DNA from 3 places in the Microbacterium sp. NPDC056234 genome. Region 2 is predicted to be linked to each of the others. Evidence: riboswitches for the same ligand, from Rfam matches in the RefSeq annotation. Region 2 holds a riboswitch; each other region holds the start of a gene.
What was found. A riboswitch is a leader RNA that binds a small molecule or an ion and turns the genes downstream of it on or off. The one in region 2 is predicted to bind thiamine pyrophosphate.

Region 1: it holds a riboswitch for thiamine pyrophosphate, as region 2 does, so the genes downstream of both, ACFCYE_RS03710 (ECF transporter S component) here and ACFCYE_RS06270 (MFS transporter) in region 2, are expected to answer to the same signal.
Region 3: it holds a riboswitch for thiamine pyrophosphate, as region 2 does, so the genes downstream of both, thiM (hydroxyethylthiazole kinase) here and ACFCYE_RS06270 (MFS transporter) in region 2, are expected to answer to the same signal.

Annotation. Positions count from the first base shown of each region.
Region 1 covers NZ_JBHJTE010000001.1:744,237-752,152, reverse strand. Annotated here, with positions in the region: gene ACFCYE_RS03730 (DUF488 domain-containing protein) at 1-136, shown strand, start outside; gene ACFCYE_RS03725 (phosphotransferase) at 258-983, shown strand; gene ACFCYE_RS03720 (energy-coupling factor transporter transmembrane component T family protein) at 985-1,764, opposite strand; gene ACFCYE_RS03715 (ABC transporter ATP-binding protein) at 1,761-3,218, opposite strand; gene ACFCYE_RS03710 (ECF transporter S component) at 3,221-3,886, opposite strand; TPP riboswitch at 3,879-3,988, opposite strand; gene ACFCYE_RS03705 (D-alanyl-D-alanine carboxypeptidase) at 4,049-5,812, shown strand; gene ACFCYE_RS03700 (ABC transporter ATP-binding protein) at 6,114-7,916, opposite strand, start outside.
Region 2 covers NZ_JBHJTE010000002.1:95,956-103,871, reverse strand. Annotated here, with positions in the region: gene ACFCYE_RS06295 (magnesium and cobalt transport protein CorA) at 1-87, shown strand, start outside; gene ACFCYE_RS06290 (nucleotidyltransferase domain-containing protein) at 78-782, shown strand; gene ACFCYE_RS06285 (GyrI-like domain-containing protein) at 809-1,441, shown strand; gene ACFCYE_RS06280 (serine hydrolase domain-containing protein) at 1,438-2,547, shown strand; gene ACFCYE_RS06275 (DUF1304 domain-containing protein) at 2,554-2,946, opposite strand; gene ACFCYE_RS06270 (MFS transporter) at 2,943-4,295, opposite strand; TPP riboswitch at 4,286-4,379, opposite strand; gene ACFCYE_RS06265 (type II CAAX prenyl endopeptidase Rce1 family protein) at 4,391-5,218, opposite strand; gene trmB (tRNA (guanosine(46)-N7)-methyltransferase TrmB) at 5,215-5,940, opposite strand; gene ACFCYE_RS06255 (DUF3097 domain-containing protein) at 5,973-6,806, opposite strand; gene ACFCYE_RS06250 (TPM domain-containing protein) at 6,955-7,916, shown strand, end outside.
Region 3 covers NZ_JBHJTE010000004.1:365,261-373,176, reverse strand. Annotated here, with positions in the region: gene argC (N-acetyl-gamma-glutamyl-phosphate reductase) at 1-988, opposite strand, end outside; gene ACFCYE_RS13710 (NAD-dependent epimerase/dehydratase family protein) at 1,214-2,179, opposite strand; gene ACFCYE_RS13705 (bifunctional hydroxymethylpyrimidine kinase/phosphomethylpyrimidine kinase) at 2,226-4,373, opposite strand; gene thiM (hydroxyethylthiazole kinase) at 4,370-5,218, opposite strand; TPP riboswitch at 5,209-5,302, opposite strand; gene ACFCYE_RS13695 (cupin domain-containing protein) at 5,327-5,764, opposite strand; gene ACFCYE_RS13690 (pyridoxal 5'-phosphate synthase) at 5,761-6,357, opposite strand; gene ACFCYE_RS13685 (glycoside hydrolase family 3 N-terminal domain-containing protein) at 6,383-7,555, opposite strand; gene pheT (phenylalanine--tRNA ligase subunit beta) at 7,627-7,916, opposite strand, start outside.

The DNA.
Region 1 (7,916 bases), on a different contig from region 2:
CGACACGGCGCCGGCCCTCGCCGATCTCGCGGACCGGCTGCGCCCGCACCCGACCGTGACGCTGGTGTATGCGGCTCACGACCCGCTCCGCAATCACGCGATCGTGCTCGAGGAGGCGTTGCGCGATCTGTTGTGAGACGCCCCTCGTTCACAACTCCTCAGATCCAGCGGTGAGCGCGCGGGCGAGCCATCTCGGCCCCGCGGCAGCTCGCTGTGCGAGCATCGATGAGGAGTTGTGAACGCCGAAAGGACTCGCCATGACCATCCCCGCCTCGTCGATCCCCGTGCCCGAGCGCGTCCGTGAACTCGCGGACGGCGCCGCCCTCACCCCGGTCTGGGAGAACAACCTCGGCGGACTCACGTTCCGCACCGACGACGATCGCTACATCAAGTGGGGCCCGCTCGACGCCGAGGCGAACATGCGCGACGAGGCGGAGCGGATGCGCTGGGCCCGGCGCTGGACCCCGGTGCCCGCCGTGCTGGAGCAGGGCCAGGATGCCGGTCACGAGTGGCTCGTCACCGCGGCCATCGCGGGGCGCAGCGCGGTCGACCCGCGCTGGATCGCCGAGCCGGCCGCCGCCGTGCGCGCCGTCGGCGAGGGGCTGCGGATGCTGCATGACGCGCTTCCCGTCAAAGAATGCCCGTGGGAATGGAGTGTGCAGAGCCGCTTCGCGAACGCCGAGCGCCGCGGCATCCGGCTCCCGGACGCGCTGCGCGACGCCCCCGAGATCGACCGGCTCGTCGTGTGCCATGGCGATGCCTGCATGCCCAACACGCTGCTCGACGAGGCCGGGCGCCCGATCGCGCACGTCGACCTCGCCGCGCTCGGAACCGGCGATCGCTGGGCCGACATCGCCGTCGCATCCATGAGCACCGAGTGGAACGTGGGCCCAGGCTGGGACGATGACCTGATCGCGGCGTACGGCATCGACCCCGACCGCGAACGCCTGGCCTACTACCGCGACCTGTGGAACGCCGGCTGACTCAACTCCATACGAACCGGAACGTGCCGACGGCGACCGCCGCGGCGATGGCCACCGCCATGATCGCGAGCCCACCGGCCAGGGCCACGGCATCCCGGCCGTGGAGCCGCGACGGCCGGGCCCATGTCCGTTCGATGCCGGAACCGAAGCCGCGCGCCTCCATCGCCATGGCGAGCTTGGTGCCGCGCCGCACGGCGAACACGAGCAGCACGAACGCCATCGAGAAGAACCGGCGCACCGCTCCGGTGTCGCCGACGCCCCTGGCCCGGCGGGCCAGGCCCATCGTGCGCCAGTCATCGAGGAAGAGTCCCAGCATCCGCGTTCCGGCCAGGATGCCCAGCACGAACCGGCTCGGCAGCTTCGCGACCTGCGCGAGAGCGTCGGCGAGCTCGGTCGGATCCGTGCGCCCGAACAGCAGGATCGTCGGCAGCCCTAGGGCGACCACGCGCAGGCTCACGGCGATCGCGAGCGAAATCGAGTCGTCGCTGATGGTGACGAACCCGAAGCTCCAGTGGATGCGGCCTGCCGGTTCGGCATAGAGCAGCATGCTGAGGCCGGCGATCGGCGCGAAGATGACGATCGGCAGCAGTCGCTTCAGGACCGTTCCGAGCGTCAGCCCGGTCAGCGGCAGGCACAGCAGCTGCAACGCGATGGCGACGAGCGCGCTGGTCACGTCGATCGACGCGAACAGCGGGATCGACAGCACGAGCGCGAGCACGACCTTGGTCACCGGGTTCACGCCGTCGAGCCAGGTCGCTCGTTCGACCTCGACGACGGTCATGCGCTCACCCGGCTCTCGAGCGCGATGCGGTGTCCGCCGAGATGGCGGATCACGCCCTCGTCGTGCGTCACGGCGACGATCGAACGACCGCGCGCGATCTCCTCCTGCAGCAGGGCGACGAGCGAGATCCAGCCGCGGCGGTCCTGCCCGAAGGTCGGCTCGTCGAGCACGATCACCTCGGGGGATGCCGCGAGCACCGTCGCCACCGACAGCCGGCGCTTCTGCCCGCCGGACAGCGTGAAGGGATTGGCGAGCGCGAGGGGAGCAAGACCCAGGCGGTCCAGAAGGGCGTCGACCACGGCATCCGTCCTGGCCCGATCCCAGCCGAGCGCCTTCGGCCCCACCGCCAGCTCGTCGCGCAGCGTCTGGGTGAGGAACTGATGCTCCGGCTCCTGGAAGACCGTCCCGATGCGAGTCAGCAGTTCGCGCGACGCCCACCGGAACGGACGGCGGCCCGAGCGTGCGGCCAGATCCGCCGCGGCGACCACCTCGCCGGAATGCTCCGGGAGAAGGCCGGCCAGCGTGAGCGCCAGCGTGGACTTGCCCGCACCGTTCGCTCCCGAGATGACGGTCGCGCTGCCCCGCGGGATCTGCACGTCGAGCCCGGCCTGGACGATCGTGCGCGGTCCGCGCGCGATCGACAGCTCGGAGGCGGAGAGCACCGCAGGCCCCGTGGCGGCGTCGAGTTCCGGCAACGCGATCGACGCATCCGGGACCCACACCCCCGCCTCGGCGAGCGCTGCGCCGTGCTCGGCGAAGACCCGTGACGGCGATCCGTCGGCCAGCAGACCGCCGTCGGCGGCGAGCACGATGACGCGGGTCATGAGATCCACCCACACCGGAGTGCGGTGCTCGACGACGACGAGCGTCGCGCCCGTCGCGTCGACGGCGCGCTCGACGCTCGCGCGCACTTCGCCGACACCGGCCGGATCCAGGTTCGCCGTCGGCTCGTCCAGCAGGAGGAGACCGGGGCGCATCGCCAGAGCGCCGGCCAGCACGAGGCGCTGCTTCTGCCCGCCGGAGAGCGCCTTGGTGGGCCGATCGAGGGCGACGTCGAGTCCGGTCGCCTCGAGCGCTTCGGCCACCCGGCCGGGGATCTCGGATGCCGGGACGCCGAGGTTCTCGCAGCCGAACGCGACGTCGTCGCCGACCTTGGACAGCACGATCCCGGCATCCGGGTCCTGCAGGACCAGCCCGGTGCGACCGCGTGCGGATTCGGGAGCCGCGCCGTCGAGCCGCAGCGAGCCGGTGCGCTCCCCCTCGTCGGCGTCGCCGAGCACGCCGGCAAGACCCGCGAGCAGCGTGGACTTACCGGCGCCGGATGCCCCCAGCAGCAGCACTCGCTCGCCCGGTTCGATCGTGAACGAGACGTCGCTGACGGCCGCACGCTTGCGTCCCGCGTAACGCCACCCCCACCCTTCGGCGTGGACGCGGACGGGGGCGGCGGCGCTCATGCTCAGACCTCGCGGACGAGCTCTCGCCCGGCCGCGAAGCGGTTCAGGGCCCCCGTGACGGCGAGCGCGCGCACGAGCAGCCATCCGACCACGCCGGCGAGGATCGCCCCGGAGATCACGATCGTGGTGAGGTAGATCGCGTTGAACTCGAGCGACTTCAGGATGTTGGGCGAGCTGCCGTAGAAGAGCTCGAAGACCCAGGCGGCCGCCGCGGCGCCGACACCGGCGAGCATCGCGACGACGATCCCGAACCGACGGTAGAAGAACAGCGCGAAGATGAGCTCGGCGCCCAGCCCCTGCACGATGCCCGAGAGCACCGTCGAGACGCCCCACACATTGCCGATCAGCATCGAGACGATCGCGGCGACGACCTCGACGACGAAGGCGGCACCCGGCTTGCGGATCACGAGTCCGCCGATCACGCCTCCGATCAGCCAGATGCCGACGGCGATGCCGCCCAGGCCGGGGGTCAGCGCGTCGGCGGCCCCGAACCATGCCCCGCCGATGATGTTCCAGCCCCAGAACAACAGGCCGATCGCGACGCCGAGCACAGCGGCGACGACGATGTCGACGACGCGCCAGCGCCACGGAGTGGCGGAAGCGGGTGCACCGGTGGCGGCGGCATTCGTCGCTTCGTTGGAAGCGGATGCGGACGTGGACGTACTCATCTGATCTCCTCCCTGCGCCGGCATGATCCGGATCAGGTTCGACGGTCGAAGCGCGGATCGCTTCCTCTCAGCCCGGCTCGCCGGACTCCCGTGGGTTGTGGGGTCGATCTTACTCCCTGGCCAATACGGCGTTGTCACATATGGATTCGGTACCGTATTCGAGTGACCCTCGATGAGCAGACCGACGAGAGCGGTGCCCTGACGCGCCGCGAGCTCCGTCGACGCACGGGGGCGATCCCGGTGGCCACGGATTCGGATGCCGACGGAACCGTCGACACCACAGCAGTCGATTCCGACGATCTCGATACGCCTACCACGCCCGTGGCCGTCGTGCCTGCGGCGGTCGCCACCGGCACGGTCGCAGAAGAGCGGGTCGCGGCACCGGTTGTCGCGAAGCGTATGGATGCCGATGCCGGCGCAGAATCGGCCGAGTCGGGCTCTTCCGGCTCAGCAGCCGAGGGCGCTGTCGCGGCGAGCGCGTCCGAGGCAGGTGAGCCCGAGACGACCGATGCGGACGCCGAGCTCGCGGCGCTGCTCGCGGCGCAGGCCGAACCCGTGCGTCCGGCAGCCGCATGGGCCGACGAGAACTCTCCGGCGACCGCCCTGCTCTGGGTGAATCCGATCGACGTCGAGGCCGCCACCCAGGCGGCCCCTCTCGAGGCACCGACGGCGACCGCGGACGAGCCCGACCTGCTGGTGGGCGCTCCGCGCCGGGGATTCCTGCAACCCGGCATCCTCGTTCCTCTCGGTACCCTCGCAGCCCTCGGTGTCGCCTACGCCGCCACCACGCTGCTGTGGCCCCTTCACGAACTGCCGCCGACGATCGAGGCCGTCGCGGTCACACCGGCCGGTGCGACCGCAGCCGACATCGCCTGGCCGGCCGTCGGCAGCGCCGGCGTCGGCGTCGAGGGCGTCAGTACAGCGGCTTCGACCACCGAGACGGCCCCGATCGCCAGCGTGACGAAGGTCGTCTCCGCGATGCTCGTGCTCGACGCGATGCCGTTGCAGCCCGGCGAGCAGGGTCCGGAGTTCGACTTCGACTACAGCGACACCGTGGAGTACTGGTCGTACCGCAGCGACGACCAGTCGGCGCTCGATGTCCCCGTCGGCGGAACGCTCACGGAGTACCAGATGCTTCAGGGCATCCTGCTCGGGTCCGCGAACAACTACATCGACCGCCTGTCCGACGAGATCTGGGGGTCCGACCGCGAGTTCGCAGCCGCGGCCGAGCAGTGGCTCGCCGCACGCGGTCTGAACGACATCACCGTCGTGACGCCGTCCGGACGCAACGACCGCAACGTCGCCTCGCCGGCATCGCTGACCGCCCTGGCCTCCATCGCCATGTCGAACCCTGTCTTCGCCGAGATCGTCGGCACGTCGACGGTCGAGCTGCCCGGGGCGGGCCTCGTCACCAACTCGAACGGCCTGCTCGGCGAGCCGGGGATCGTCGGGATCAAGACCGGCTCGCTGGACGACGACTACAACCTGCTCAGCGCCAAGGACGTCACAGTCGGCGACACGGATGTCCGCATCTACGCCGCAGTACTCGGCCAGGAGAGCGACGAGGAACGTCTCGCAGCCAGCCGCGCACTGTACGAGCAGGTCGAAGCGCAACTGCAGGCCCAGGGGCCCGCTGTCACCGCCGAGACCGTGGTCGGCGAGGTCAGCACGCCGTGGGGCGCGACCGCCGACATCGTCACCGATGCCGACGCGAACGTCGTGCTCTGGAACACGACCGCGCCGACGGCCGAGGTGTCCTTCGATCTCGGCGACAACCGGGATGCCGATGCCGACGTCGGCTCGATGACCGTCGCCGGGCCGGTGAACACCGTCGAGATTCCCGTCGTGCTCTCCGAAGAGCTCTCCGGTCCGAGCGCCTGGTGGCGCCTGACGCATCCGTTCGAGCTGCTCGGCATCACGGACTGACGGGAACGCACGTCGCCGAGGTGGCGCACAGCGCCGCGAGAGCGCGCGAGGTGCGACCACGCGCGACGCGTCCCGCCCGCTACACACGCACCGTGGCCACCTCCACTGGCCGTCGTGGCGCATATCGCCGCCTCGACGCGCGGGAGGCGGACATACGAGACCCCTGCCTGAACACTGCATGACCGGGGTGTCGCGAATGGTCGCGTGAGCGCGCGAGACGGCCGCACGCGATACGTGCCGTCCCCCGGGAGCGACGAAGGGCCGCCACCCGAGCGGGTGACGGCCCTTCGTGCGCGTCAGGTCAGGCCTTGTCGTCGGACTCCGGTTCGCCTGCCGCGACGGAGACCCCGGCATCCTCCGCCTCCTCGTCCGCTTCACCGGTGACGACCACGGGAGTCGACGTGGTGAGCGCCTCTTCGGCATCGATGTCGGTCGCCGCCTGCTCGAACTGCGACTGGTACAGCCGCCAGTACGCGCCCTGAGCGGCGATGAGCTCGTCGTGCGTGCCCTTTTCGACGATGTCGCCGTGCTCCATCACGAGGATGAGGTCGGCATCGCGGATCGTCGACAGCCGGTGCGCGATCACGAACGAGGTGCGCCCCTGGCGCAGCGCCGCCATGGCGTGCTGCAGCAACAGCTCGGTACGGGTGTCGACCGCACTCGTCGCCTCATCGAGGATGAGGATCGACGGCTGCGAGACGAACGCGCGGGCGATCGTGATGAGCTGTCGCTCGCCGGCCGACACGTTCGACGCGTCCTCGTCGAGGACCGTCTCGTATCCGTCGGGAAGCGCGTGGACGAAGCGGTCGACGTAGGTCGCCTTCGCCGCAGCGAGCACCTCTTCATCGGTCGCCGTCGCTCGGCCGTACCGGATGTTCTCCAGGATCGACCCGGCGAACAGCCATGGATCCTGCAGCACCATTCCGGTGCGCGAGCGCAGGTCGGAGCGCGTGAGCTCGGCGATGTCCTGACCGTCGAGCAGGATGCGCCCGCCGCTCAGCTCGTAGAAGCGCATGATCAGGTTGACCAGCGTCGTCTTGCCGGCGCCCGTCGGACCGACGATCGCGACCGTCTGACCGGGCTCCACACGGAACGACAGGTCGTTGATCAGCGGACGCTCCGGCGTGTACGAGAACGACACGTTCTCGAACTCGATGACGCCCTTGCCGTCCTTGAGCTGCGGTGCCTGCTCGGCGTCGGCCTCCTGCTCGTCGGCATCCAGGAAGTCGAACACCCGCTCCGCCGAGGCGGTGCCGGACTGCACGACTGCCGCCATGCCGCCCAGCTCGCTCAGCGGCTGTGTGAACTGCTGCGAGTACTGGATGAACGCCTGCACGTCTCCGAGTCGCAGCTGGCCGCTGGCGACCATGAGGCCACCGAGCACCGCGATCCCGACGTAGGTGAGGCTTCCGACGAAGGTCATGGCGGGCATGATGATGCCCGACAGGAACTGCGCCTTGAAGCTCGCCTGGTAGAGCTCCTCGTTCTCGACCTGGAACTTGTCCAGGGCATCCTGCTCGCGCCCGAAGACCTTGACCAGCGCGTGACCGGAGAAGGCCTCCTCGACGCGCGCGTTCAGTCGGCCGACCTTGCGCCACTGCGTTCCGAACGCTTTCTGCGAGTGCGGCCCGATGACGCCGAAGATGACGCCCATGAGCGGCAGGGCGACGAGGGCGACCAGCGCGAGCTGCCACGAGATCGTGAACATCATCCACAGCACGCCGATCACCGTGAGGATCGACGTCAGCGCACCCGAGAGCGACTGCTGCATGGTCTGGGTGATGTTGTCGATGTCGTTCGTGACGCGGGAGATCAGCTCACCGCGCTGCACCTTGTCGAAGTACGACAGCGGCAGACGGTTGATCTTCGCCTCGACGTCTTCACGCAGGCGCCACATCGTGCGCATCATGATGACGTTAATCACATAGCCCTGGATCCAGGTGAGCAGCGCTGCGCCCACGTAGATCGCCAGCACGGCGATGATGATCCAGCGCAGGCGGTCGAAGTCGATGCCCGCACCGACCTGGAAGTCGCTGAACGCCGCGACCATGTTCGCGAAATCGTCCTGCCCCTGCGCGCGGAGCATCTCGACGATCTGCTCCTG
Region 2 (7,916 bases):
GCATGGGGCTATCCGTTCGCGATTCTGCTCATGCTGGGCGTCGGTGTCGGCCTCTACGCCGCATTCAAGTGGAAGAAATGGCTGTGACTCCCGACGACTACGCGGTCGTCGCCGAGAGCTTCGTCGCCGAGCACTTCCCGGATGCCGAGGTCGCCGTCATCGGCGGCAGCTCGTCACGCGGCGAGCGCACCGGCACGAGCGACATCGACCTGCTGCTGATCGGCGACGCGCTCTTCGACGATTCGCGCACGGCGATGGCGGCGACGTACGCGCACCGGGGCGAGATCTTCGAGGTGTTCGCCTACACGCCGGAGGGGTTCGACGATTGGGCACGTCGCGGCGTGGCGCAGCACCGTCCGGTCATCGTGCACATGCTCGTGGAAGGAACCGCGATCCGCTCCGGTTCGGCACTGGACCAGCTCCTCGCACGATGGACCCCGGTTCTGGCCGCAGGCCCGTCTCCGACGGACGAGGATCTCACCACGCGGCGGTACGTCATCACCGACGTACTCGATGATCTGCGCGATGCCGAAGATCCGCTCGAGCGCCAGGTGCTGGCGGCGACGCTGTTCGAGCGGACATCCGAACTCATGCTCCTGACCCACCGTCAGTGGATCGGAACGGGCAAATACCTGCCACGGCGGCTGCGGGATTGGGACCGCGCGCGCACCGATGCCCTGGCCGAACCGCTGCTCCGCGGGGATCACGTCGGTCTTGCGGATGCTGTCGCCGTCGAACTGGAACGCGCCGGCGGTCGCGTCCAAGCCGGTTTCGTGCGCTGACGCACCGGACTCGGCATGATGGCCGTATGAGCGAGAAGATCGACTTCAAGAAGTCTCTCGACGTCTACCGGGCTCGCAAGGGCGCGTTCCGCGTCGTCGAGGTTCCGCCGCTGCAGTACCTCCTCATCGACGGCCAAGGGGATCCGAACACCGCACCCGAGTTCGCGACCGCCGTCGAGGCGCTGTACCCGGTGGCGTACACGCTCAAGTTCACCAGCAGACGCGAACTCGGCCGCGACTTCGTCGTCATGCCGCTGGAGGGGCTGTGGTGGGCCGAAGACCACGCATCGTTCACGAGCGCCCGGGACAAGTCGCAGTGGTCGTGGACTCTCCTGCTCATGCAGCCGGACTGGATCGACGACGCCATGTTCGCGGATGCCGTGGCGACGGCATCCGCGAAGAACCCGGCCGCGCGGATCAGCGAGGTGCGCCTGGAGACGCTCGAGGAAGGCCTGTGCGTGCAGACGCTGCACGTGGGGGCCTACGATGACGAGGCCGCCTTGCTCGAGCGCATGCACGACGAGTTCATTCCGCAGCATGCTCTGTCGATGACCGGGCGGCACCACGAGATCTATCTCAGTGACCCTCGGCGGGGCGACCCGGCCAAGCGCCGCACGATCCTCCGCCAACCCGTCACCCGTCGAAGCGAGAACTCATGACCGAGCTGACCCGCCTGCTGGACGACCATATCGCTCGCGGCACCGCGCCGGGAATCATCGTGGCGGACGGCACCGCAGACGGACGACTGGACATCACCACAGCCGGCGACCTCGCCGACGACGCGATCGTCCGCATCCAGTCGATGACCAAAGCGATCACTGCGGTCGCCACCCTGCGCCTTGTCCAGAACGGCCACCTGAACCTGGACGACCCGATCGAGCGGTGGCTTCCCGAGTTGGCGGATCGGCGCGTGCTCCGGACACCGACCTCGCCCCTCACGGACACCGAACCGGCGAACCGCCCGATCACCGTGCGCCATCTGCTGACCAACACGTCCGGCTACGGCATGCTCGCGATGCCGTCACCGCTCAAGGACGCCATGATCGCCAACCGGACCGAGGCGTCCCAGGACGCGGTCGAGTTGGGAGCCCAGGACTGGCTGAATGCACTCGCCGAACTCCCGCTGGCGTTCCAGCCGGGCAACGGGTGGCGCTATCACCACTCGTTCGGTCTCCTCGGCATCCTGCTGTCTCGGCTGACGGGCGGACCGCTCGACGAGCACCTGACCACCGACCTGTTCGAACCGCTCGGAATGGTGGACACGTCGTCCACCGTGCCACCGCACAAGGCCGACCGGCTGCCCGCTGCGCACGGACGCGACGCGCAGGGAGTGCTCTTCGAGATCGAACCGCGCGCCGGTGGTTTCTACGTCGGCCCCGCCCCGTTCGACGTCAGTCATGCCGAACTCGTCTCGACCGCCCGTGACTATGCGGCGTTCGCACGGATGCTCGCCTCAGGCGGAACCGTCGACGGCGAACGCTTCGTCGACCCGGCGCTGCTCGCTCTGCTGCGCACGGATCAGGTGCCCGAGGCGCTCAAGACGCCGGACAGTTTCTTCCCCGGGTTCTGGGACGGTCTCGGATGGGGCTTCGGCGTCGCCGTCGTCACTGCGGGCGAGCACGCCGGACGCTACGGCTGGTCCGGCGGGTTGGGCACGGACTTCTTCATCGACCAGGACGGATCCTTCCGGATCGTACTGACCCAGATGGAGATGGGCCCCGCCGTCATGGCGCTGTTCGACGACCTGCAGCAGGCCGCGCGCTGACGGTGCTCAGGCGATCCCGACGCCGATCGCCGTCGCGACGATCGCGAGCAGCGGCAGTGCACCCTGCATCGTCGCGGCGCGCGCCTTGGACCGATCGGACAGGATCAGCACGAGCGCGGCTGCCAGCATCATCCCTGTGCCGGCGAACACCAGGGTGAGTCCGACGACCGTCGACCCGACGATGTACAGCCCGACGCCGAGGAAGGCCGTCAACGCCAGGAACAGATTGTAGAAGCCCTGATTGAACGCCAACGGCTTCATCGTCCGGGCATCCGCCTCGCTGGCCACCCCGAACACCTTTCGAGTCGCCGGCTCCATCCACCGCAGTGACTCGAGCGCGAAGATGAAGACGTGGAATGCGGCCGCGGCCGCCGCGAGGATGAGGCCTGCGATGATCATGCTCTGATTCTGTCGTCTTTCGCCCGTTCCGTGTGCCCCGAGCCCGCAATCGGCTCATCGATCGGACGGGCGATCGCTGCGCCGACGACGCCGAGTGCGGCGGCGAGCATCATGATCGCGGCCACCGGCCACCAATGCCCTGTCGACGCGACCAGGGCTGTGGCCGCGAGTGGCGTCAGACCACCGCCGATGACACCCGCGATCTCGCGGCCGACCGAGATCCCCGTGTAGCGGCGACGCGGCGGGAAGAGGCCGGAGAACCACAGCGGCTGCACACCGTCGGCCGCCGCGTTCACGATGCCGATCGTCACGGCCACGACCCCGACGATGGCCACAGCGTTCCCGCTGTCCAGGACGAGGAACAGCGGCACGGCCAGCGCGCCGAGGCCGCCGAGGCTCCATGCGGTGAGCCGCGCCATGCCGAGCCGCTCCCCCAGCGCACCCCAGACGGGGCACATCACGGCGGCGAGCGCTGCTGCGATCAGCAGTGCGGTCAGCGCTGCGTGCGCCGAGAACCCCAGCATCGCCGTCGCGTACCCGAGACAGAACACCGTGATGGTGTAGAAACAGGCGTTCTGACCGGTCCGCACGAGCACGGCGGCGATCACGTTCCGGGGAGCGCCGAGAGATTCGCGCAGCGGACGCCGCGGCTGCTCTTTCGCGTCTCGGGCGAGGAACTCCGGGGATTCCCCCACCCGATGCCGCAGTACCAGGCCGACCGCGACGAGCACGACGCTCGCCAGGAACGGCACCCGCCACCCCCAGGCGAGCAGCGCCTGCTCATCCAGCAGCGCGACGACCACGACGAAGGCGAGATTGCCGAGGATGAGACCGCAGTACAGCGACGCAGCGACGATCCCGCCGCGCAGCCCGCGGTGACGCGACGAATGCTCCAGCGCGATCAGCACGGCGCCCGGCCACTCCCCGCCGGCCGCCAAGCCCTGCACGAATCGCAGGGCGACAAGTGCCAACGGGGCGAACACACCGATCTGCGCGTACCCGGGCAATACGCCGATGCATGCGGTGGCGAGTCCCATCATCAACAGCGTCGCCGTGAGCACCGGGCGCCGTCCGAAGCGATCGCCCAGCGATCCCGCCAGCAGTCCGCCGACCGGGCGGGCGATGAAACCCGTCGCGAACGTGGCGAACGACAGCAGAATGCCGATCATCGGCTCCTGCGCAGGGAAGAACACTGCGGGGAACACCAGAGCGGCCGCCGTGCCGTAGAGGAAGAAGTCGTACCACTCGAAGGCTGTGCCGGTCGCCGCGGCGGCCAGGGCGAGCCCTCCGCGCTCGGTGCGCAGCTGCGCGGACGGATGGACGGGTTCGGTGAGTGCGTGCGTGTGCATCGCGACATCCCTTCGCTAGTACGAGCTAGATCAGGTTCGACGGGTGTGATCTCAGCCGCGCAGGCGGCACCCCGTGTCACTGCAGACGAGCTTATCTATACGAGGAAGATGGGCAGCGATCCCGGATTGTGGGCATGCACGAGCACGGCGAACACGACGGCGTCGAAGAGCAGATGCACGGTGACCACATACGCCAGCGAGTGGGTGCGCAGGAAGATGAACCCCTGCAGCAGGGCGAACGGGATCGTCAGCAGCGGGCCCCACTCGCGATAGCCCAGCTCCCACAGGAACGATACGAACACCACGGCCTGCAGCATGTTCGCCACAGCATCCGGGAAGTGGCGGCGCAGCAGAGCGAATACGGTGCAGATGAAGAACAGCTCGTCCCAGATGCCCACGGCGCCGACGCCGACGAACAGGCGGACGATGAGCTCCGGCGTGTCGACGACCGGCCAGTTCTGGTAGACGCCGCTGGTGATGAAGTAGAACGGCAGGATCAGCCAGCCCAGCGCCAGGACGGCGATGAGCCAGCCCCACTGCAGGCGTCCCCAGCGCTTGCCCGTGCGCCACGGGAACGAGATCGCGCGGTCGCGGTAGACGTACCGCGAGATGACGTACGGCACGAGGACGGCGCCGCCCAGTGCCAGCGTGAAGCGCAGCATGGCGAGGTTGTCGAGCTCCGCCGCGAGGGGGATGACGCTGACGATCAGCATCCCGATCGCGATGAGCGACAGATCGCGTGCGAGCGAGGGCGCGGATGCCGTCACGGCACGTCGTTCGATCGCCCACGCCGCCCCGACACCGGCGGCCAGCAGCACCCAGCCGAGCCAGGCCCACTGCACGACGAAGAAAGCCGGAGCCGCCAGGCATACCAGCGCGGCAGGCGCGATCGCCCACCGAAACGCGACGCCGGCAGCGCTCACGCGCGCGGCCTGCGCCGATACGTGAGATCGCGGATCTCGCGTCCCTTGGTGATGCCCTTGCGCTCGAAGGCGGTCATGACACGACCCTCGAAGCGATCCGCCCACTCCCCCTCGAAGGCGCGCTCGAACAGCGGTTCGGCATCGAGGACCTCGCGCATCTGCCGCGCGTAGTCCTCCCAGTCGGTGGCCAGACGCAGCACACCGTCATCGGCGAGGGCCCTGGCCGCCGTCGCGCCGAATCCATCGCGGATCAGCCGGCGCTTCGTGTGCCGCTTCTTGTGCCACGGGTCGGAGAAGAACACCCAGACCTCCGACGCGCTGCCCTCCGGAAGGTAGGTCGCCAGCACCTCCGGCGCGTTCGCCTCGACCAGGCGCAGGTTGCGGACGCCTGCCTTGTCGGCATCCAGCATGGTGCGGGCGAGCCCTGCACGGAACACCTCGACCGCGAGGAAGTCGTCGCCGGGACGGGATGCCGCGGCCGAGACGATCGCGTGGCCCTGACCCGATCCGATCTCGACGATCAGTGCCGCGTCGCGGGCGTACTCGGCTGCCACATCGAGCCGCGCGTCCGGGTGAACACTCGTCGAAGCGACATCTCGCGGCACCTCGAGCAGATAGTGCCCGGCGAGCTCCTCGAACGCCCGCTCCTGCGCCTCCGACATGCGTCCGCTGCGACGGACGAAGGAGACGGGTTCATCGCGGAAAGTGCGGGGCTCTGGCATATGTCAAGGGTAACCGGGGCCCGCGCCGCGCCTCACGGCGCGGTGACGAAGTCGATCAGCTCCTCGACCCGGCCGAGGAGTGTCGGCTCGAGGTCGCGGTAGGTCGTGACCTTGCTCAGAATGGCCTGCCAGGCACGAGCGATGTCCGCCTGGTCCTCGTGCGGCCACCCGAACGCCTTGCAGATGCCGACCTTCCACTCGATACCGCGCGGGATCTCCGGCCAGCGCGGGATGCCCAGCGACTCCGGCTTCACGCACTGCCACACGTCGACATACGGGTGGCCGACGATGCGGACGTGCGCGCCGTGGGGTCCTCGGGCCACGGCATTCGCGATGCGCGACTCCTTGGATCCGGGGACGAGATGGTCGACGAGCACACCGTAACGGCGCTTCGCACTGGGTGGCTCGGCCGCGAGCAGATCGTCCAGCAGGTCGACGCCCTGCAGGTATTCGACGACGACGCCCTCGACGCGCAGGTCGGCTCCCCACACCTTCTCGACGAGCTCGGCATCGTGGCGGCCTTCGACGAGGATGCGGCTCGGCAGCGCCACACGGGCGCGCTGGTCCGCTGCGACGAAGGATCCGGATGCCGTCCGCCGAGGCCCCCTCTCCTTCGGCGCAAGCGGGACGAGTCTGACGGGCTGGCCGTCGATGAGGAACCCGCCCCCGAGGGGGAACAGCCGCTTGCGGCCCTTCCAATCCTCCAATTCGACCGTGCCGGACTGCACTTTCGTCACCGCGCCGCAGAACCCGTCGTCGGCGACCTCCACGACGAGGTCCGCCTCCGCCGGAACCTGAGGGATCTGCTTCGCCGCACGCTCGCGCCACCCCTTGGCGAGCACATCGGCACCGTACCTGTCGTCCATGCCTTCCAGCGTATGTGTGGGCGAACAGCTTCCCTGCGACGACACAGACTGTTTCCGTACAGTCGGTACCCTCGGTTCACGTCAGTGAATAGACTCGTGCTCAGCGGGGGCCCAGGGTCCCACCGGAGGGAGCAGAATGCGGTCACGGATGACGATCATCCTGGGGATGATCGTGGCGGTGCTCGCCTCCGGCTTCCTCGCGTCGAGCGCCGTGGCGACGCCGCCCGTGACGCTGGATGCCGGATTCGTCACCGACGCAGCCGGCGCCCTCAGCTCCTCAGAACTCAACGCGGCGAACGCCCGGCTGGACACGCTGAGCGAAGCGGCCGCCGGCGACCTCTACGTCGTGATCGTCGATGAGTTCACGAATCCGTCCGACAGCGTCGAATGGGCGGATCAGACGGCGATCGACAACGGACTGGGCGCGGATCAGTATCTGCTCGCGATCGCGGTCGACTCCCGCCAGTACGCGCTCTCCGCCGACGGCGAGGGGCCGCTGAGCGAGAGCCAGCTGGACAGCGTCTCCCAGGCGGTCGAGGATCGTCTGGGCGACGGCGACTGGGACGGAGCGATCATCTCGGCCGCCGACGCCTTCCCCGGACCGTCGAACGCCGGATGGATCCTGCTGTTCGTTCTGATCGCCGCCGCTGTGGTCGCGCTGATCATCTGGCTGGTCGCCCGCGCGAAGAAGAAGTCCCGCGGCGCGCAACCGGCCATTCCAGATCCGAACGATCCGTTCTCGGGCATGAGCGACACCGATCTGGAACGTCAGGCCGGCCGCGCACTGGTCGAAGCCGACGACGCGATCACGTCGAGTCGGGAAGAGCTGGGCTTCGCGGTTGCCCAGTTCGGGGAGGAGTCGACTGCGCAGTTCACCCAGGTGGTGGACCAGGCGAAGACCAGGATCGCCGAGGCGTTCGCGCTCAAGCAGCAGCTCGACGATGAGAACGAGGACTCCGCCGAGCAGCGCCGCGCTTGGCACATCCAGATCATCCAGCTGTGCGCAGCAGCCGACGAACTGCTCGATGACAACATCGAGACGTTCGAGGAGCTGCGCAAGGTCGAGGCCGAGGCGCCTGCCGCCCTGCAGCGCGTGCAGGTGCGTCGCAA
Region 3 (7,916 bases), on a different contig from region 2:
TGTTCATGGACTGGATGGCGGCACCGGCGGTGCCCTTGACGAGATTGTCGACCGCGGTGACGACGGTCACCCGGTTGGCGGCGCGATCGATGGCGATTCCCATCAGCGCGGTGTTGGCGCCGAGGACATCGGCCGTCCGAGGGAACTGCCCCTCCGGCAGCAGCTGCACGAACGTCTCATCGCCGTACACGCTCTGCCACGCTTCCCGGATCTGCGCGTCGGTGACGCCGTCGACGATCGGAGCCGTCGACGTCGCCAGGATGCCGCGGGACATCGGGACCAGCACAGGCGTGAACGAGATCCGCGGCTCGTCGCCGCCGGCGGCGACGAGCGCCTGCTGGATCTCCGGGATGTGCCGATGGGTACCGCCGACCGCATAGGGGTTCGCGGTGCCGAGGATCTCGCTGCCGAGCAGATTGGTCTTCAGACTCTTGCCTGCGCCCGACGGCCCGACCGCCAGGACCGACACGATGTCGGACGGGTCGATGACGCCGGCGGCGACACCGGGAACGAGGCTGAGACTCACCGTCGACGCGTTGCACCCGGGGGCGGCGATGCGGGTCGCGCCGCGGAGGCCCTCCCGCTGCTTCGCCCCGTCCACGATCAACTCGGGAACGCCGTACGTCCACGCGTCATGGAAGGTCCCGCCGTAGAAGGCGTCCCATGAGGTCTTCGAGGTGAGGCGGTGGTCGGCGCCGGCGTCGATGACGAGAGGGACGTCACCGAGCGCATCCGTGTACTGACCGGACTGCCCGTGCGGCAGCGCGAGGAACACGATGTCATGGTCGGCGAGGATCTCGGGCGTGGTCTCCTGCAGAACCAGGTGGGCGAGCGAGCGCAGGTGCGGCTGGTGCTGGATCAGCGGCTGACCCGCGTTGGAATGCGCGGTGACGGTGCGGATCTCGATGTCGGGATGATCGGCCAGCAAGCGCAGGATCTCGCCGCCCGCATAGCCGGATGCGCCGGAGACGGCGACGGTGTACGTCATGGTTCTACCTTAACGGTCTGGGTGGTCGTCGACGGAGGCGGCGACGCTCACAGCCGTACCCGTGCAGGCAGCAGCGCGAGGGTCGCCTAGAGTCGGCGTCCGCCGCGGCGTCGGCGCACCGGAGCGACGCTCGGAACGAGCGTCAGCGAAGCGGGTGCGACCGAAGGCATGCCGCGACGATAGCGCCCGCGGCGCCACCGGCGCAAATCCGGGCCGTCATCCGCGTCACGGCGAGCGCAGTGCGTCCAGCAGATCGACTTCCTCGGCGCGCATCAGGCCGGCGCGCCGGATGCGGTCGACGCCGCGCTCTCGCTCATCCGCGACGACCTTCGCGATCGTCGCGTCCAACGGTGTCAGGCTTCCTCCCGCGGCGAGGAACGCACGGTTGCTGCGGCGCATGAATCCCGTCATCTCGGCGGGCAGCCAGAGCGGCAGCGAGCGCTCCCCCATCCAGTACGAGACCTCGTGCTGCTCCAGCCAGTCGGCCTCCGCCTCGACGACGTCGCCGGTGTGCCCGGTGCGCGCGCGGACGAGCGCGAGCACGTCGCCGAGCGGATGCGGGTCACCGACGACGTTCACGACCCCACGACCGCGGTCCCGCACGACGAACGCAGCGACGTCGTCCACATCGATCACCTGCGCCCAACGGTCTGCGACCGGCGGGACCAGCACCGACCCGGCTCCGGCCCTGTCGAACGCGGCCGCCCAGTATCCGAATCGATCGCTCGGGTCGCCCTGGCCGATGATCAACCCTGGGCGCACGATGCGGACGCGCTCCCCGAGCGTTCGCACCGCGTTTTCGCCCGCCACCTTCTGGCCGGGGTATTCATCGTCGTCATCGTGTGCCGGGAGGTGCATCGGAGCCGACTCGTCGGCGCCGATGGTCGTCTCGTCGGAGTACACGGACACCGACGAGACGTACGTCCACCGGCGAGCATGCTCGCCGAGGGCCGCCACGGCGTCGTGAACGTGACGTCCGAGGGACGAGATGTCCACGATCTCGTCCCAGTCCCGGCGCAGCGGGTCGTATGCGGAGGCGTCGTTCCTGTCCCCCGGCACGAGCACGGTTCCGTCCGGCACCGGCCGGCCACCGCGTGCGAGGCAGGTGACGCGGGCCCCGGCATCCTGCCATCGCTGCGCGATGCGGCCGGACAGCCAGCCGGTTCCTCCGAGGATCAGCACTTCCGTCATGTGTCCATGTCAGCAGGTCCCACCCTCTGAGCGGAAGAGTCTCCGCTCAGAGCAGAGCAGGCTCCAGAGGAGCCGCGAAGAAGGCGAGCTCCAATGCGCTGGAGCGCTCGAACGCCCGGAACATCCTCGCCCTGGTCTCGTCGTCCGCCGCAGCGGCCGCCTGCGTGACGTACACGATCGCCTGGGCCGTCGCCTCTTCGAAAGCCGGGTCCGCGTAGGTCTCGAGCCAGGAGGCGTACGGATGCCGCGGGTCGCGCGCATATTCGCCGAACTCCCCCGCGTGCAGGCGCCTGCCCAGGTCGGTGTACAGCCAGTAGCACGGCAGGATCGCGGCGATCAGCTCGGCGTAGTCGCCGCCGAACGCGGTCGAGCGCAGATGATCCAAGTAGGCCGTCGTGGTCGGGGACGGCTCGGAACGGAATGTATCGGACGTCACGCCATGCTCCGGCGTCAGCCAGGAGGCATGCAGCTCGAGCTCTCCGACGATCGCCCCATGCGCGCCGTTGGCCCAGAACGCCTGCTCGGCGGACGTGGGAGCCCGCCGGGCCGCTTCGGCGAGAACCCGCGCGTATTCGCGGAGATACAGCGCGTCCTGGCCGAGGTAGAACACGAACGGCTCGCGCCCCAGCGTGCCGTCGGCCAGACCGCGGATGAACGCGAGCTCGTCGATGCCTTCGTGGATGCCGCGGATGCGGTCCCACCAATCGTCGGCGATCTCGGTGGCCGATGGACTGGTTTCGACGCCGCCCCTGGCCCAGAGCCCCGCGAAGTGGCTGATCGGGCCGTGCCCTCGACCGACACGCAGCGCGTCGCCGGCGCGGAGGGACTCTCGCAGCCAGGCACGGGAGGCCACGACCGCCTTCTCTGGAGCATCCCCGCGAGCGAGGCGCGTGGCGATCGCCGCCGACAGCGAGCATCCGGTGCCGTGCGTGTTCGCCGTCGCGATGCGCGTGCCGGCGAACTCGCGCCGCGTGTGCTGCGCGGCATCCACGAGGGCGTCCGGTGCGTCGTCTCCGGAGAGATGCCCGCCCTTGACCAGCACAGCGGCGCCGATCCGCGTCGACAACTCGTCCGCAGCGGCGAGCGCATCGATCCAGCCGACGATCGGACGTTCCGCCAGTACCGAGAGCTCCGCGAGGTTGGGGGTCACGATGTCCGCCCTCGTCAGCAGTGCGCGCAGGGCACCTTCGGCGTCGGCATCGAGCAGGCGATCACCGCTCGTGGCGACCATGACGGGGTCCACGACGACGATCGGCGGACGCTCGGTGTCGAGCCAATCGGTCACGGCACGGATCACCTCGGCGTTCGCCAGCATCCCGATCTTCACCGCGTCGATGACGATGTCGTCAGACAGTGCGTCGAGCTGATCCTGCAGGAACGCGGCCGGTGGTACGTGCACGGTCCGCACACCCCGAGTGTTCTGCGCGGTCAGCGCGGTGATGACCGCCATGCCGTATCCGCCGTTGGCGGCGATGGACTTCAGATCCGCCTGGATGCCCGCGCCGCCGGACGGGTCACTGCCCGCGATGCTGAGCACGCGGGGTGTCGATCGGGCGCGCCACCGCCTCAGGAACTCGGCGGCGGCCGCACGCGGGTCGTCGACGGCGCACAACGCGGACACGACAGCCACGCCGGCGGCCCCGGCGGCCCTGAGGTCGGCGGCGTCCTCGAGGCCGACGCCGCCGATCGCCACGCACGGCAGGGGGCTGGCCGCGGCGAACATGCGGAAGCCGTCGATACCGAGCGCCGGCGGATGATCCGGCTTCGTGCTGGTCGGTCGGATGACACCGACGCCCAGATAGTCCACCGTTCCGGCGGGGAGGGCGAGCACGGCGTCGAGATGGGCCGGGCTGTTCGCGGTCAGGCCGATCAGCGCATCGGGGCCGAGCAGCGCGCGGGCGCGGAGCACTGACTCGTCGCCCTGTCCGAGGTGCACGCCGTCCACACGCGCGCCCTGCGCCCGCGCGGCGAGAGCCGCGTCGAGACGGTCGTTGACGACGAGCAGTGCGCGCCCGTCGATCACGCGCGACAGTTCGAGGAGCTGAGCGGTGATCTCGGCATCCGTCGCCGCCTTGTCGCGGAGTTGGACGATGCGCACACCGCCGTCCACGGCCTGCGCGACCGTCTCGACGACGCCCCGAGCGCCGCACAACGCCGCGTCAGTGACGAGGTAGAGCGAGAGGTCCGCGATCATCGGGTCGCCTCCTCGATGCGCGCAGCGGCCGCGACGTCGCCGGGACGGACGGCCGCCAGAGCGTCGAGCAGCGCCACGGCGAAGCTGCCGGGGCCCGCGGAGGCGGACGCCGCGCGCTCCGCCGCGATCGTGTAGACGAGAGCAGCCGCGGCGATCGCCGTGAGCGCGTCCGTTCCTGTGGCGCGCGCGGTGCCGAGGAATGCGGCCATCACTGCGCCTAGCGCGCACCCGCCTCCGGTCACCCTGGTCAGCAGCGCATCGCCGTTCGCGATGCGGATCACGCGCCGGCCGTCGGTGATCAGATCCACCGGCCCGGAGACGGCGACGACGCTGCCATGGCGCTGCGCGAGTGCGAACGCCGCATCTGCTGCGGCATCCGTCGTATCGGTGGTGTCGACGCCGCGACCGCCGGCGCTGGCACCTGCCAGCGCCAGGATCTCGGAAGGGTTCCCGCGGATCGCGGTCGGTCGCAGCGCAAGGAGGTCGTGCGCGAGGGCGGTGCGCACCGGCAGCGCCCCGATCGCGACCGGGTCGAGCACCCACGGCGTCCCGGCCGCCGCGGCACCGGCCACCGCCTCACGGCTGGCAGCGCGTTGCTCGGGTCTCGGAGTGCCGAGGTTGATGAGCACGCCCGATGCGATGGTCGCGAACATCTCGGACTCGCCCACGATGTCGACCATCGCGGGCGACGCACCGAGGGCGAGCAGGACGTTGGCGGTGAAGCCGGTGACCACCGCGTTCGTGATGCAGTGTGTCAGCGGGGGCGCTGCGCGCAGCTGCGCCAACAGGGTCGCGGCCTCGGAGGCGAGGTCGGTATCGGAAACTGGACGCAGAAGATCGCTCATCGCGACATCCCTTCGCTAGTACGAACTAGATCAGGTTCGACGGGTCTGTTCTCAGCCGCGGTCGCGGCACCCCGTGTCACTGCCTCGCAGTCTAGTGCGCGCGATCGATCACGCGTTCGCCCACGGCATCGGCCGGTCGGGCGCGCGCGTGGCGTCATCGGGCAGATGCGGCAGCTGCTCGCCGCCGGCGCGGATGCACAGCCAGCGCAGCTCGCTGTCGCTGTCCGGCCGCGCACGCCATGTCCGCCACACGCCCTGCCCGACGCGGATGACCGTGCCGGCCTCGACCTCGACGACGTCGTCGTCCAGGCCCATCTGCCCGCGACCGGAGAGGAACACGTACAGCTCCTCGACGCGGGAATGGGTGTGCCAGTACCCGGCCTCCTCGCCTGGTTGCAGCGCGTTCGCGGTCATGCCGACGTACTGCATCGTCAGTTCGTGGTCGACGACGCGGCGTCCGTCACGGGAGCGCGAAGGAGCGAACCCGCCGAAATGCTCGCGCCATGCGTCCGGCGCCCCGATGCTGATCACTTCGTAGTCGCTCATGCGTTGGTCTCTCCGCTCTGATGGGTATCCGTGTGTCCGGTGGCGATGCGGCGCGTCCAGCCTTCACCGGCGCGCTCGTAGACGAGCCGCAGGTGCCGTCGATCGACAGACCCCTGCCAGAACTCGACGCGATCAGGGACCAGGCGCCACAGCAGCCAGTCCCCCGGCCGGATGCCGTCGCGCGCCGCGGGCGAGCGCGCGACGAGATCGGCGGCGCTCTCGTCGGCATCCGCTGGGATGACAGAGCCGCGCACGCGGACGGCGCGCGTCACCGGCTGCCACCAGAAGTTCAATGCCGCCACCGGTCGTTCGAACAGCTGCTCGCTCTTGCGCGACACCCGATGCCCGGCGAAGGCCCAGCCGCGACGGTCGACGTCCTTGAGGATCAGCGTCCGCGCATCGGCGAAGCCGTCCCGATCGACGGTCGCGAGCGTCATGGCATGCGGCTCGGCGACACCTGCCTCGGACGCGGCCGAGATCCACTCGAGGAAGAGCTGTTCGGGTGTATCCGGTGCATCGGAGGGGTCGAACGCGGGCGGTATGCCCGTGAGCGACGGGAGCGATCGCAGCCAGTCCGTCGCAGAACGCGTCATGCGACCATCCTGGCCCAGGCGCCTCTCAACCACGCGCCGACTCGGCGAGCACCGCCACGCGCGTCGCCGCCTCGGCAAGGCGATCGGCGAACGCCCGATCGGACTCGGCTCGTGCGGCCAGTGCATCGATGCTCCGCCCCGCGGTCTCCGGCGTCGAACCTGCGATCGTCAGCACCATGTCGGCGCCGGCATCGACCGCCATGATCGCGTTCGCCACCGGGTCGGCGTACGCCGGATCCCCTGAGGAGAGCAGCATCCCGAGATCGTCCGTGACGGCGACACCTTCGAATCCGAGTTCGTCGCGAAGGAGGGCGTACCACTGCGGTGACAGCGTCGCCGGCAGCTGCGACACGGCGCTGAATCTCAGGTGCCCCATCATCACGAGCTCGGCGCCCGCATCGATGCCCGCTCGGAAGGGCAGCGCGTCGACGGATCGCCATTCGTCCAGGCTCATATCCGTACTCGGGATGGAATGGTGCGAGTCGCCTTCCGCCGCACCGTGCCCGGGGAAGTGCTTGAGCGTCGTGGCGACATGACCGGTCTCTCCCACGACGATCGCCGCGACCCGATCGGCGACGGCCTGGGCGTCCGTGCCATATGACCGGCTGTGGATGAACGAGCCGACCGATCGCGGGACATCCGCCACGACGCCGAAGTTGATGTCGATCCCCGCGTCGTCGAGTAACTGGCCCCGCGCCGCGAATGCGGTCTGCGCCGCAGACGGCGCCTCGTTCTGAAGCGTCCTGGCGGACGGAAGGTCGTCCCACGGCACTCGGGCGACGATGCCGCCTTCCTGGTCGGTCGCGATCAGAGCATCACCGGATGCCGCGTGCACCGCGTCCGTCATCGCGCGCAGCTGCTCCGGTGCACCGGGGATGTTGTTCCCCATCAGAATCAGACCGCGCGGACCGTCCGCGACGTAGGCAGCGAGAGCGGCGGGATCCGTCCCTTCCGCGTAGCCCATGACCACGAGCGCCGCCCGCTCCCGCACGGGCATCTCGGCGACGCGTTCGGCTGCCCGTTCGAATGCGGTCCTCGGCGTCGCCGACGGAGAGGGCGACGGCGTCGCCGACGGCGTGGAGAGCGCGCTCTTCGGTGTCGGCTGCGCGACCGGTGCGCAGGCCGCGAGTCCGACGCCCAGCACGGCGACGAGAGCGGCGGCCTTCAGACGCTGCCGTGTCCTCCGCGAACTCGTCATGTCACCATCCTGCCTTGGGTTCGGCCAGGCGGACGACCGGATTCAGGCGAACGGTCCGTTCGGCGTGATACTCACTCGCGCAGCGTCGCTCCGAAGCGCTCTGCGGCGACGGCGACACCGGCGAGCTTCGCCTCGGTCGCCTCCGCCGCGGTCAGCGTCCGGTCCGGCGCGCGGAAGCGGAGCGCGAAGGTGAGGCTCTTCGCGCCGTCCGGGAGGCCTTCGCCCCGGTAGTCGTCAACGAGCCGCAGCGATTCAAGGAGCGCTCCCGCACCCTCGACGAGCGCCTCGCGCAGGTCGCCCGCGGCCAACGCCGCCGGCACGACCAACGACACGTCCTGCGTCGCCGCTGGGAAGGTCGACA